Saccharophagus degradans 2-40: one gene and its partner. The protein of the gene in region 2 interacts with the protein of the main gene of each other region in a pairwise test. Links are inferred from orthologs where the notes say so. Each region holds a gene or a part of one and is shown on either strand. Other genes may lie near its edges.

The links.
Region 1: the proteins of aceE (region 2) and groL interact in binary tests that used the Escherichia coli proteins (3 or more experiments, as listed by UniProt). The link is inferred for Saccharophagus degradans 2-40 from one-to-one orthologs.

What each region holds. Positions count from the first base shown.
Region 1 is NC_007912.1:1,141,388-1,148,374, reverse strand. The notes cover bases 4,113-6,987. They hold groL (chaperonin GroEL), read right to left. Parts: upstream 6,436-6,987; coding sequence 4,789-6,435; downstream 4,113-4,788. Other genes in these bases: SDE_RS04645 (FxsA family protein), read right to left, coding at 6,954-6,987; SDE_RS04650 (co-chaperone GroES), read right to left, coding at 6,489-6,779; sodB (superoxide dismutase [Fe]), read right to left, coding at 4,113-4,587. In the rest of the region: SDE_RS04680 (TonB-dependent receptor), read right to left, coding at 1-361; SDE_RS04675 (fumarate hydratase), read right to left, coding at 742-2,262; SDE_RS04670 (hypothetical protein), read right to left, coding at 2,415-3,161; SDE_RS04665 (urate hydroxylase PuuD), read right to left, coding at 3,176-3,823; more of sodB, read right to left, coding at 4,006-4,112.
Region 2 is NC_007912.1:3,262,210-3,269,491, forward strand. Bases 2,753-5,922 are described here. They hold aceE (pyruvate dehydrogenase (acetyl-transferring), homodimeric type), read right to left. Parts: upstream 5,608-5,922; coding sequence 2,953-5,607; downstream 2,753-2,952. Other genes in these bases: aceF (pyruvate dehydrogenase complex dihydrolipoyllysine-residue acetyltransferase), read right to left, coding at 2,753-2,936. In the rest of the region: sodium:proton antiporter NhaD, read right to left, coding at 1-905; more of aceF, read right to left, coding at 1,023-2,752; SDE_RS13490 (AI-2E family transporter), read right to left, coding at 6,255-7,282. UniProt on the Escherichia coli protein: Component of the pyruvate dehydrogenase (PDH) complex, that catalyzes the overall conversion of pyruvate to acetyl-CoA and CO(2).

The DNA of each region.
Region 1 (6,987 bases), 2.1 Mb from region 2 along the record:
CTGATGCCAATTCAGAACCGTTCATGGTGACCGATACGAAATCTGCCCCCAAACCACGTACGTTTACGTAGCGCCCTTCACCTTCACTTTTTTGCAAGGTAATACCGGGCAAACGCTGTAGCGATTCTGCAACGTTTTGGTCGGCGAAGTTGCCGGCGTCATCTTGAGAGATAATCGAGCTGAACGCGTCTTTACTGCGCTCTGCTTCTCGGGCGTTTAGATCCGCGGCTTTAACACCGGTCACAATCACTTCTTCTAGCTGCGCGTCTGCCGAGCTATCGGACTGCGCATAAACTAGTGCCGAAGGAGACAAGCCCAGAGCAATGGCAAGAGCCAGCGGCTTAACCTTTAGGTTATTCATTATTATTACCCCACTTGGATATTATTAGTGCAAAGCTTTGTAATTGTTCTGACCAATACTCTCACATAGTGGCAGACCAATCAACACATTATGGAATACCAATTAGCGATATGACAATTTGTGATTAAAACACTGGTTTATTATTGAAAAGTTATAGTAGGAAGACGCCAAAACAGACGAGAGTGCGCTAAATAATTGCTCAAAAGTGGGGCTTTAAGGGGTTTTCGGTCAAAAAACTAGTCTAAGCGACAAGCCACTACCCCTAAACGAGTGTTTTAAAATGGGGGTATTTAAAGGGATATAACAGGAGATAGAGCTGCTTACAGCCAGAGAGGGAAAAGCGGCCTGACCAATCAAGCCGCATTCGTGGAATTAGAAAACTATTTGATACTTAAAGCTTGCTCTTCAATTTTAGCCTTCCAAATTTTAGGGCCAGTCTCGTGCACAGCTTCACCATTGGTATCGACGGCCACAGTTACAGGCATATCTTTTACTTCGAACTCGTAAATGGCTTCCATTCCCAAATCTTCGAACGCCAATACCTTAGAAGCTACAATCGCCTTAGATACAAGGTAAGCAGCGCCACCTACGGCCATAAGGTATACCGCTTTGTTATTGCGAATAGCCTCTATACCTGCTGGGCCGCGCTCGGCTTTACCCACCATGCCGATAAGACCGGTTTTTTCCAACACGGTTGCCGTAAACTTATCCATGCGTGTAGCTGTTGTTGGGCCAGCAGGGCCAACAACCTCATCGCCAACAGGGTCTACAGGGCCAACGTAGTAGATAAAGCGGTTAGTAAAATCAACCGGCATGGGTTCGCCTTTGTTGATCATATCCACCAAGCGCTTATGGGCGGCATCGCGGCCTGTAAGCAACTTACCGGAAAGTAAGACTGTTTCGCCGGGCTTCCAATCGAGTAGGTCGTCTTTTTTAACTTCGTCGAGGTTTACACGGCGCACGCTGTCGCCCACCTCCCATGTTACTTCCGGCCAATCGTCTAAGCTTGGGGGCGTTTGCAAAGCAGGGCCAGAACCATCTAGCACAAAGTGCGCATGGCGCGTTGCTGCGCAGTTTGGAATGATGGCTACAGCTTTGTTTGCCGCGTGTGACGGGTAGTCTTTAACTTTAATATCTAATACCGTTGTTAAACCACCCAAGCCTTGAGCGCCAATGCCCAACGCGTTAACTTTGTCCACAAGCTCTAAACGCAACTCTTCAGCACGGTTAGATGCGCCACGCTCGCGTAAATCTTGAATATCGATGGGGTCTAGCAAAGACTCTTTCGCCAACAGCATGGCTTTTTCGGCAGTACCGCCAATACCTATACCCAACATACCCGGCGGGCACCAGCCAGCGCCCATTGTAGGCACCATTTTTAACACCCAATCTACAACGGAGTCGGATGGGTTGAGCATGGCAAATTTAGACTTAGCCTCAGAGCCACCACCTTTAGCAGCGACGTGAATATCAATAGTGTTGCCTGGCACCATTTTGTAGTGGATTACCGCAGGCGTGTTGTCGCCGGTGTTTTTACGCGCACCGTCTGGATCATCCAAAATAGACGCACGTAAAACGTTTGATGCTAAACCGTAACCGCGGCGCACACCTTCATTAATAATATCGTCAAAGCTCATATCGCCTTCTACGCGTACATCCATACCCACGTTAACAAATGCAGTTACGATACCGGTATCTTGGCAAATTGGGCGGTGGCCTTCGGCACACATGCGGGAGTTGATAAGAATTTGAGCCATCGCATCTTTTGCGGCTGGGCTTTCTTCTTTTTGATACGCTTCGTAAACCGCATCAATAAAATCTTTGGGGTGATAGTAGGATATAAATTGAAGCGCATCTTCGACACTGGCGATGATGTCTTCTTGGCGAATTACTGTAGTCATTTTCTCATCCAATTAATTTCGGCGTGCCAATATTTTACACGCACAAATCACTTTCTGCAGGCTTTGCGAGGTTTTATAGGTAAAACTTTGTGGGAAAGGGGTGTTCGAAGGATACCCGCCCTATTATAGGGCGGGGTAGAACTAACGGGCGGTTACGGCGTTGTTGATGTGCCACCACTTTTTAATTGCAGCAAATCGCGGTTAACACTTACACGAAAGGCGTCAATCGCTTCTATAGCTTGCTCGTTCGACTTGGTGCGCTTGGCAGTTTGCTTTTGCTCAGATTCCATCAAATTCAACCGATCAATAAGTGCCTGCATTTGCGTTTGCAGGTTACCTTGTTGCTTATCTACGCTGGCAAACGCGGCCTGCTGAGCATCCACTACATCGCTTAATACTTTTAGCTCTGTTGAGGATGCCTTTAAAGCCTTATCCACTTTACCCTGTATGCCGCCGGTTTTCTTTTCTAGGGCTTCAATAGCGCTTTCGCTGGCTTCAATTTTTTTGCGGTTAGTATCGTAAGATACGCCCCAAAGCTTTCTAATTTCTGAATCCGCCCACTTAAGCTTAGCTTGCATAGCGGCCATGGACGCATTGGATTCATCACCAGTGAGAGCCAACTGGCCTTCTAAGTCGACTATGCGCTCTTCGGCCAATTTTAGGCTTTGCTGGGTAAGCATAAACTGCCAATAGACAAACCCAGCTAGCCCCAATGCGGTTATTGCTAGCAGTAAAGCAAACGGTGCCAGTTTAGATTTAACCACTACCGGACGCGACGAGACAGGCGTACCAACGGCTGGCTTTCTGCCTGCGGTTGGCTGCTGGCGCTGCCGCGCAGAAATTTCATCCTGCTCTGGTCGAATGGCAGACATAGTGGGTTCTTTTCTATCGTTAGTCATACTTACCTACGCTGTTAAAGAAATAGAATAAGACAGAAGCATACTGCAGCTAGCGCTAAACTCATGTGAATAACACCACGAATGGTAGCGATAGGCCCAGCTTTACCAAACATACCGTTAAGCTGCAGTAAGCCAATCAAACCAATAGCCAACCACAAACCTAACCCACCGCCATTTACGGCTACAAGATGATCTGCACTGTAACCAAGGTGTGGCGAGCCCAACATACAAAACAACATGGGGGCAGAAAAGAGCGTGTTGGTGCGAGAAGCTAACGCTGCTTTTGGCGCAGCCACACTTGCATCACCTTCGGCTAAACCTAAAACAACCTTCTGAGCAGGCCAGATAATAAGCCATACATTCAGAAACATAAGGGTGCCCATAGTTGCACCCAAAATGATGTAATCATTCAGAGCGCTATTGTGATGTACACCGCCATACAGCAATACACCCGTAATAAAAGTGAACATTGCCCCCCAGCGAAACCACCACAATGCGCGCGGGGCCAGTTTTGCTTTGGCATCAGCCAGCGCTGCAGGTTCCGCTTGTTTAAAATACTCAGCCTGCACAAAGTTAAAGTAGTACAGCATACCTATCCAAGTTACACCGAAAAGTACGTGTGCCCATCTAAATAGGAAATCGACAATCGCCATAGTTTCCATTTTTCACCCCTTATATTTTTATGTACGCACAAATTGGACTCAGTGTCTTTTGGCGCCAGTTATTGCCCAACGTTTATACCAGCACAGCCCGCGCTTTTAAAGCAATAGCCATAAAAAAACCCGCCATGCACAGGGCAAAGGCGGGTTTTTGTGCCGTTGATTGCTTTAATAGCGATATCGACTTATGCGAAGTTTTGGTTAGCAAAGTCCCAGTTAACCAATTTCCAGAACGCACCTAAGTAGTTAGGACGGCTGTTGCGGTAATCGATGTAGTAAGCGTGCTCCCAAACATCAACAGTCAACAGTGGCGTAACACTGCTATCAGTTAATGGCGTAGCGGCGTTAGAGGTGTTTACAATAGCAACAGTGCCATCTGCTTTTTTCACCAACCACGTCCATGCAGAACCAAAGTTGTTAATTGCAGAGTTAGTGAACTCTTCTTTAAACTTTTCGAAAGAACCAAAAGCAGCAACAATTGCTTCACCAACTGCGCCAGTCGCTTCGCCGCCGCCGTTAGGGCTTAAGCAGTTCCAGTAAAAGGTGTGGTTCCAAATTTGTGCAGCGTTATTAAATACACCACCAGAAGAAGTTTTGATAATTTCTTCTAAGGTTTTGCCTTCAAATTCTGAGCCTGGCACCAAACCGTTTAGCTTATCTACGTAGGTTTGATGATGTTTGCCGTAGTGAAACTCTAAAGTTTCTTCGGAAATGTGTGGAGCTAGAGCGTCTTTTGCATAAGGCAATGCAGGAAGTTCAAAAGCCATGTCGGTTTCCTTTTACATTAATGAGTGACAAAGAGGTGTACAAGCCGTAAATAATACACCGGTATAGACCTATTATTCGAATGCTGATTTTAAAAATAACAAATTAAATGCGCGCATTCGATTAAAACACAAAAAAAAGAGCGGCTAATAGCCGCTCTTTTTAACTAACTAAACGTTAGCACAAACAGCGGAAAGGCTGGCTTACATCATGCCGCCCATGCCGCCCATTCCACCCATGCCACCCATGTCTGGTGCAGCAGCGCCGCCTTCAGAAGGCTTGTCAGCAATCATTGCTTCGGTGGTGATCATCAAGCCGGCAATTGAGCCTGCAGCTTGAATGGCAGTGCGCGAAACTTTAGCTGGGTCAAGAATACCAAACTCAAGCATATCGCCGTATTCGCCAGATGCCGCGTTAAAGCCGAAGTTGCCTTCGCCGTTTTTAACTTTATCTGCAACAACAGACGCTTCGCCGCCAGCGTTAGAAACGATTTGACGCAATGGCGCTTCAAGAGCACGGATAGCAATACCAATACCAGCGTTCTGGTCTTCGTTGTCGCCTTTAAGGTCGGCAATTGCCGCTGCTGCACGGATAAGCGCAGTACCGCCTCCAGGTACAACACCCTCTTCAACCGCAGCGCGTGTTGCGTGTAACGCATCTTCTACGCGTGCTTTTTTCTCTTTCATTTCAACTTCGGTCATGGCGCCAACTTTAATAACGGCAACACCGCCAGCAAGCTTAGCAACACGCTCTTGAAGTTTTTCACGATCGTAATCAGAAGAAGTTTCTTCGATTTGCGCGCGAATTTGAGCAACACGAGATTCGATATCTGCAGCAACGCCTGCGCCATCAACGATAGTGCTGTTTTCTTTGGTCATGGTTACACGCTTAGCAGAACCTAAGTGCTCCAAAGTAGCGCTTTCTAGATCTAAGCCCACTTCTTCAGAAATTACGGTACCACCAGTTAAGATTGCAATATCTTGCAACATCGCTTTGCGACGGTCGCCAAAACCAGGTGCTTTACACGCAGTCACTTTAACAATACCGCGCATGTTGTTTACAACCAAAGTAGCTAATGCTTCGCCTTCTACGTCTTCAGCAACAATAACCAATGGCTTGCCAGACTTAGCAACAGCTTCTAATACTGGTAACAATTCGCGAATGTTAGAGATTTTTTTATCAACAAGCAGAATGTATGGCTGTTCAATTTCAACGCTCATGCTTTCTTGGTTGTTGATGAAGTAAGGAGAAAGGTAACCGCGGTCAAACTGCATACCTTCTACTACGTCCAATTCGTTCTCTAAGCCGCTACCTTCTTCTACAGTAATAACGCCTTCTTTACCCACTTTGGCCATTGCTTCTGCAATGATGTCGCCAACGTGAGAATCGCTGTTTGCAGAGATAGTACCAACCTGAGCGATTGACTTGCCATCTTCACATGGTTGCGCGATAGATTTGATGTGAGCAACAGCAGCGTTAACAGCTTTGTCGATACCGCGCTTTAAATCCATTGGGTTCATGCCAGCAGCAACGGACTTTAGGCCTTCGTTAACAATGGCTTGAGCCAATACGGTTGCAGTAGTAGTACCGTCACCAGCATCGTCAGACGCTTTAGAGGCTACTTCTTTAACCATTTGTGCGCCCATATTTTCGAATTTATCTTCTAATTCGATTTCTTTCGCAACAGATACACCATCTTTAGTTACAGTCGGTGCACCAAAAGACTTATCTAATACTACGTTGCGACCTTTAGGGCCTAAGGTAGTTTTTACAGCGTCGGCCAAGACATTTACACCAGCCAACATTTTTTGACGGGCTTCGTCACCAAACTTTACAATTTTCGCCATGATTAAGGCTCCTTAAAAGACGTTTAACAAATGATGTTTAGGGGCGGAAATGCGGCTTATTCCACAATCGCTTTAATGTCGGATTCGCTAAGAATTACCAGCTCTTCACCATCTACTTCGATAGTGTCGCTACCGGCGTACTTGCCGAATACCACAACGTCACCCACTTTTACGTCCAATGGACGCACATCACCACTATCCAACACTCGGCCAGAACCGATGGCAATTACTTCACCTTGGTTTGGCTTTTCTTTAGCAGAACCAGGTAAAACAATACCAGATGCAGTAGTAGCCTCTTCTTCTTTGCGGCGAACCACAACACGATCATGTAAAGGACGAATTTTCATCGACTTTCTTCTCCAATTAGCGTTTATCACACTGAATGATCCCGAATACCGGGAAACTGGTTTATGTTTGCGGCCAACCCGACAAGCGGGGCAACCACATTAAAAGCTTGTGCTCACCAAGATGGGTATGGAAATTTGGATTTCAACACCTAGATGAATAATTTTTATAGGAATTTAATCGTCTTCTCGACGAAACTCACCGTCAATC
Region 2 (7,282 bases):
TCTTTTAACACACCTACAATTAATAAAATTCCCAAGAAAAACAACAGAGTATCAAACTCGATTTGACGGATGTACTGTAAAAGTTTTACCTGCTCGTTGTGGGTATGCACCACGCCGCCAATCAAAAACATTATCGACAAACCAAACAGGAAGGTAAGTACTGGCGGAATCGAAAAGAAGAAGTTGAATAACATAGTGGAAATAATCGTGCTAAAAAATAACGCAGCAATAACTAAATCCAACGTTTCAAATGGCTTTATCTCAACGTCGTTAGCCACACGCCCCTTAGCACGCACACTAAACAACGCCGCTAACAGCACTACACTCAAAAAAGACGGCACCATAAGCGAAATAAGCTCTAGCATAGTTACGTGACCGCGCATAAACACCATAAGCGTGGTTACATCACCCGTAATAAGCGATACACCACCGGAGTTAACTGCGAACACCACAAGTACAATTAACTTAAGACGGTCTTGCACGCTTAACTTAAAGGCCTGCACCAACCCAATACTTACCAACGTTGCGGTTACGTTGTCACAAATCATGGAAAGCAATAAAGCGAAACTGCCAACCAATAGCACTAACTTGCGTAAACTCAGCTCACTGGGAAACACCCTTTGAACAACATTCTGCACAAACCCTCTAGCATTCAAATAGGCAACAAAAGTCATAGTGGCCATTAAAAATAACCAGAGAGTCGCAATCTCTAGCAGGTTTTCGTTCAAACTTTCTTGCAGCTCTGCCGTTTCCGCACCTGCGTGCGCATGCATAAATAAAACCACCCACGCCGTACAACCAAAAAACAAAGTGGTTTTTGCTTTGTTAATGTGTATCCATTCTTCAAGAACAATACTTAACATAGCAAGAACAACAAGAGCGATAACAAGATAATGAACAAACATAGAAAAACCACGAAATGTTAAATATTGCCAATGCGCATTAGCAATAAGTTGCGATTAATAATGAAAGGGAACGAAAAAGCGGGCCGTAGCCCGCTTTATTTAATCTGGATGTGGCGCTTAAAGGAGTAAGCGACGCACATCAGACAATACTGCAGATAAGAACGTAAAGAAGCGACCTGCATCACCACCGTTAATTGCACGGTGATCGTAAGATAAGCACAAAGGCAACATCTGACGAGGCTCAAACTCTTTACCGTTCCAACGCGGTTTAATATCCGCTTTAGAAACACCCAAAATAGCAACTTCAGGCGCGTTCACAATTGGGGTAAAACCAGTACCGCCAATTGGGCCAAGGCTAGAAATAGTAAAACATCCGCCCTGCATATCTTTAGGCATCAACTTACCATCGCGCGCTTTCTTAGCTAAAGCTACTGTTTCAGCCGCAAGTTCGAACAAACCTTTTTTGTCTACGTCGCGAATAACAGGTACAACCAAACCGTTTGGCGTATCTACAGCCATACCAATGTGGATGTATTTCTTCTGCACAATATGCTCGCCGTCTGGGTGCATAGAAACATTAAAGCTAGGCTCCGCTTTAAGCGCTGCCGCACAAGCTTTTAGCAGGAACGGTAATGGTGTTAACTTCACACCTGCCGCTTCGGCTTCTGCTTTCATGTTCTTACGGAATGCTTCAAGCTCGGTAATATCAGCATCGTCGAACTGAGTAACGTGTGGCACGTTCAACCAGTTGCGAACCATTGCAGCAGCGGTAACCTTTTTGATTTTGCTCATTTTCTGCATTTCGATCTCGCCGAACTGAGAAAAATCTACTGCTGGTACTGCAGGAATACCCGAACCACCTGTAACTGCTGCGCCGCCAGTGCTGCGTTGCTTCATTACAGTTTTAACAAACTCGCGTACATCGTCTTTAGTATGACGCTTACGAGGGCCGGTTGGCTTCACTTCTGAAAGGTTTACACCTAACTGACGCGCTAACTTGCGTACTGCAGGGCCGGCATACACTTCACCAGTAGTGGCAGACACTTCCGCAGGGTGTAACTCTTGCGTGGTCTTCACTGGCTGCTCAACAGGCTTAGCAGGCGCTTGTGGCGCTGCGGGTGCCGCAGCAGGCGCAGGAGCTGCAGCAGGGGCAGCACCAACAATTTCTAATTTAAGCAGTGCCGCACCTTCAGATACTTTATCGCCTTCTTTAACGGTAATGCTTACAACTTTACCGCTAGCAGGTGATGGGATCTCCATGGATGCTTTATCGCTTTCCAACACAACAATGGAGTCGCCTTCGCTAATTTCATCGCCTTCTGCAACGCAAACTTCGATAACTTCAACGTTTTCTGAGCCGCCAATGTCAGGAACATTTACATCGGTCACACCGCCACTTGCAGCAGGTGCAGGTGCAGGGGCCGCGGCTACAGGAGCAGACTCAGCAGGAGCGGCAGCTGGTGCAGCTGCGCCACCACTTACTTCTAACACAAGAATATCGTCGCCTTCAGAAAGCTTATCGCCTTCTTTGATAGCAAAGCTAACCACTTTACCGCTTGCTGGCGCAGGCACTTCCATTGAAGCCTTGTCGCTTTCTAGCACGATAATGGAATCGCCTTCGGCAACCTCATCGCCCACAGCAACACATAACTCGATCACTTCAACGTTTTCGGAACCACCAATATCTGGAACCTTCACCAACTGCTCAGAAGATGCTGCAGGTGCAGCCGCCTCTGGGGCTGGCGCCGCCGCAGGAGCGGCTGCCGGTTCAGCAGCAGGCGCATCAGCTGCGCCCTCTGCTTCAATTTCAAATATGGCATCGCCTTCAGAAACTTTACCGCCCTCTTTAACAAGAATGCCAACCACTTTACCAGAAACAGGCGAAGGCACTTCCATAGAGGCCTTATCTGATTCTAAAACAAGCAAAGAGTCTTCAGCAGAAACGGTATCGCCTACAGCAACACATATCTCAATAATATCTACGTTGTCCGCCCCACCAATATCTGGGACGTTGATAATTTGCTTAGCCACTAACAACTCTCCTTAATTAGACGGTCATTGGATCTGGTTTGTCAGAATCGATACCGTATTTCTTCAATGCGGCAGTTACATCTTTAGCTGGTACTTTACCTTCGTCAGCAAGCGACTTAAGTGCAGCAACAGTTACGTAGTAACGATCCACTTCGAAGAAACCGCGCAATTTCGCGCGAGTATCAGAGCGACCAAAACCGTCTGTACCCAATACGGTGTAAGTACCAGGAATATAAGCACGCAATTGCTCAGAATAGCTCTTCATGTAATCAGTAGAGATAATGAACGGGCCTTCTGCTGCTTCTAGTACTTCGGTAATGTAAGGCTTACGTAGAGCAGCTTCTGGGTTCAACAAATTATGGCGCTGCGCTTTTTGACCATCGCGCGCCAATTCGTTAACGCTTGTTACGCTCCAAATGTCAGACTCAACACCCCAGTCGTCGCGCAACAATTCTGCTGCCGCTTCAACTTCACGTAAAATAGAGCCTGCACCCATAAGCTGAACACGCTTCTTCTTAGCGGCTTTTTTGCCATCTTTCAGCTTGTAGATACCGCGAATAATGCCTTCTTCTGCACCTAAAGGCATATCTGGGTGCTGGTAGTTTTCGTTCATGGTGGTGATGTAATAGAAGACATTTTCTTTGTCTCCATACATGCGCTGTAAACCATCGCGAATAATTACAGCTAGCTCATAGCTGTAAGTTGGGTCGTAGGTGCGACAGTTAGGAATGGTGTTAGCCATTAAGTGGCTGTGACCATCCTGATGCTGCAAGCCTTCGCCGTTCAGCGTGGTACGACCAGAAGTTGCACCTACCAAGAAACCGCGCGCTTGAATATCACCCGCCAACCATGCCAAGTCACCAATACGTTGGAAACCGAACATAGAGTAGTAAATGTAGAACGGTACCATTGGCTTGCGGTAAGTACTGTAAGCAGTTGCAGCCGCAATCCAAGCAGACATAGCGCCCGCCTCATTAATACCTTCTTCAAGGATTTGACCTTTTTTGTCTTCCTTGTAGTACATGATCTGATCGTGATCATGCGGGGTATATTTTTGACCTTCAGAAGAGTAAATACCCAACTGACGGAACATACCTTCCATACCAAAAGTACGCGCTTCGTCTGGCACGATAGGTACAACGTTCGCACCCATGTTTTTATCTTTAACCAAGGTAGAGATAAAACGCACAAACGCCATAGTGGAAGAAATTTCGCGCTCACCGCTAGATTTCAACAACGCTTTAAACTTATCCAACTCAGGAATAGTTAGCGCTTCGAAGTCGTTTACACGCGCAGGCAAGTAACCGTTTAACGCGTTACGACGCTCTTGCATGTAAACCATTTCAGGTGAATCGGGTGATGGACGGTAGTAAGGAACGCTCTTAAGATCTTCGTCAGAAACAGGAATACCGAAACGATCGCGGAATTTCTTCAAGCTTTCGATATCTAGCTTTTTAACAGAATGAGTGATGTTGGCAGATTCGCCAGCTGCACCCAAGCCGTAACCTTTAACCGTTTGAGCCAAAATAACAGTTGGCTGGGACTTGTGGTTAACGGCTTCGCTATATGCTGCGTAAACTTTTTGTGGGTCGTGACCACCACGAGCCAAAGCGAAGATTTCGTCATCAGACATATCTTCAACAAGCTTTAACAACTCTGGGTACTTACCGAAGAAGTGCTTACGGGTATAGGCACCGCCGTTGGCTTTGTAGTTTTGCAACTCGCCATCAACCACTTCGTCCATACGTTTTTGCAGTAAGCCTGTGGTGTCTTTTTCTAGGAGTTTATCCCAGCCTGCACCCCAAACAACTTTAATTACGTTCCAGCCTGCGCCGCGGAAGATACCTTCCAATTCCTGCATCACTTTACCGTTACCGCGAACAGGGCCATCTAAGCGCTGTAGGTTACAGTTGATAACAAAAATAAGGTTTTCTAATTGCTCGCGGCCTGCAAGCGAAATAGCACCTAAGGTTTCTGGCTCATCACACTCACCGTCACCTAAGAATGCCCACACTTTACGATCGCCACGCTCGCACATTTGACGGGCAGACATGTAGCGCATGAAGTGTGCTTGATAAATAGCAGAGATTGGGCCCAAGCCCATAGATACAGTTGGGAACTGCCAGTAGTCCGGCATCAACCAAGGGTGCGGGTAAGAAGACAAACCATTGCCATCTACTTCGCGACGGAAGTTATCTAGTTGCTCTTCCGACAAACGCCCTTCTAAGTAAGAACGCGCATAAATACCAGGGGAAATGTGGCCCTGGAAGTAAATCAAATCGCCGCGCTGATCACCGTCGTCACCGCGGAAGAAGTGGTTAAAACCTACTTCATACAAAGTCGCAGATGATGAGAAGGAGGAAATGTGTCCACCCAAGCCTTCGTCGTTGTCGTTAGCACGCATAACCATCGCCATAGCGTTCCAACGTACCAAAGAACGAATTTTACGCTCTAGGTGAGCATCACCTGGAGAACGCGCTTCGTCTTTAGCTGCAATAGTGTTGGCGTAGGGAGTGGTGATAGCCGAGGGTAGTCTTACACCGGTTTTAGTCGCAGTGTTGGCTAGCTGAGACAAAAGAAATGACGCGCGCTCCGAACCACTGTACTTAATAACTGACGCTAGAGCATCTAGCCATTCCTGTGTTTCGAGAGCATCGATATCCTCAAGCATTAAAGCCTCCTAAATCATGCTGCGGTTAATTCCGCAGGTTGAAATAAATTTATCTCGTGACCCAAAGCTCAGTGCTACTGGCTTTGAGTCTGAATATTTGGACTTACTATTGGGTATAACTGGATTACACAGGTAATTAACGCAATGCACACTTAATTTAATGCTTTACCTTTCCTCTAACATTGCTAATCAAAAACTGCGTAAACGAAATGTACGGTTATGGCATTCCTCTAGCATAAAAGCCGATTACCCAATAATTTGGGCAAAGCCTTTAGTACTAGCAGAATGAGATAAAGGTGAGCACATCAAGCAATTACGCTTCCCCAACTTTAACTGCCTAAATGACAGACCGCTATTTATGGCATGTTTTAAACATGCTTCTTTTAGAAAATGGGTTCGAGCGCCCGTTCTCTTCACCTGCAAACCCTTTGGTTGCGGGTGTTGTAGCCTTGGCGATGTCTCTTTGTACACTCTACCAAAACAACTTATTTGCACCGACCTTAGTTTAAGGTGTCACGATTCTACACACATGAGTAAGACATTTCCAGTCGCCAATTTAGCTGCAGTGCAGCATTGGCGCGGCCTGCGGCTAAATGGTGCGAATTAACGTGAACGCACCACCAACTGCCAATGCCACTAACGTTACCCTATACGTTACCCGCAATAGGCGAGCCTTTAGTCGGCCACGCATTTAAAATGGCCTTGCACAGAGTTGCAAGCGGAATTGCAAAAAACACACCCCAAAAGCCCCAGAAACCGCCAAAAACCAACACGGAAAGGATAATCATAACCGGATGCATCTTCACCGCTTCAGAAAACAATAGCGGCACAAGCACGTTGCCATCTAATGCTTGGATAATGGTGTAAGCAATCATGATGTACAAAAATTCTGTACCCCAGCCAAATTGGAAAAAACCAATAGCCGCCACAGGCAGCGTTACAATAGCCGCGCCTATATAAGGTACAAGCACCGAAAACCCTACCGCGATACCTAAAAGTAGCGCATATCGCAGACCTAGCAAGCTAAACGTTAAGCTGCTCACCCCACCTACAATAACAATTTCAATTACCTTGCCGCGTACGTAGTTGGCTATTTGTTGGTTCATTTCTCGCCAAATCTTTTGCATTACTGGGCGCTCACGCGGTAACACACTCGCAACCCAACCCAGCATTTGCTGGCCATCTTTTAAAAAGAAGAACACTAATATAGGCACCAATACCAAATAGATAAGTGCAGCAACAATAATAGGCAGCTGGGCCAGCGAAAAAGAAACCGCCGTTTGGCCTGCTTGCGCGAGATCTGTTCGCAGAGCGCCCATTAACTGTTTTACTTGATCCTCGGTTATAAGCGCAGGGTATTCTTGAGGCAGCAATAAGAGTAATGACTGGCCGTCTTTTAACATGCGCGGAGCCTCTGCAAACAAGTTAAGCACCTGCTGCCACAGCGCTGGCAAGAGGTAAATAAGCATCACTACCAGCGAACCGGCCAAAATCAGAAAGGCAATACTTACCGCAACAATGTGGCTAACCCCCCAAGTTTTTAACCGAGCCACAATACCCTGCATTAAAAAGGCGATAATTACCGCGGCAATCATAGGAGCAAGCACCACGCCCATGGTTACGATAATGATAACGCTCGCGACCAATAGCACTGCCACCAGAACAGCTTCTTCGT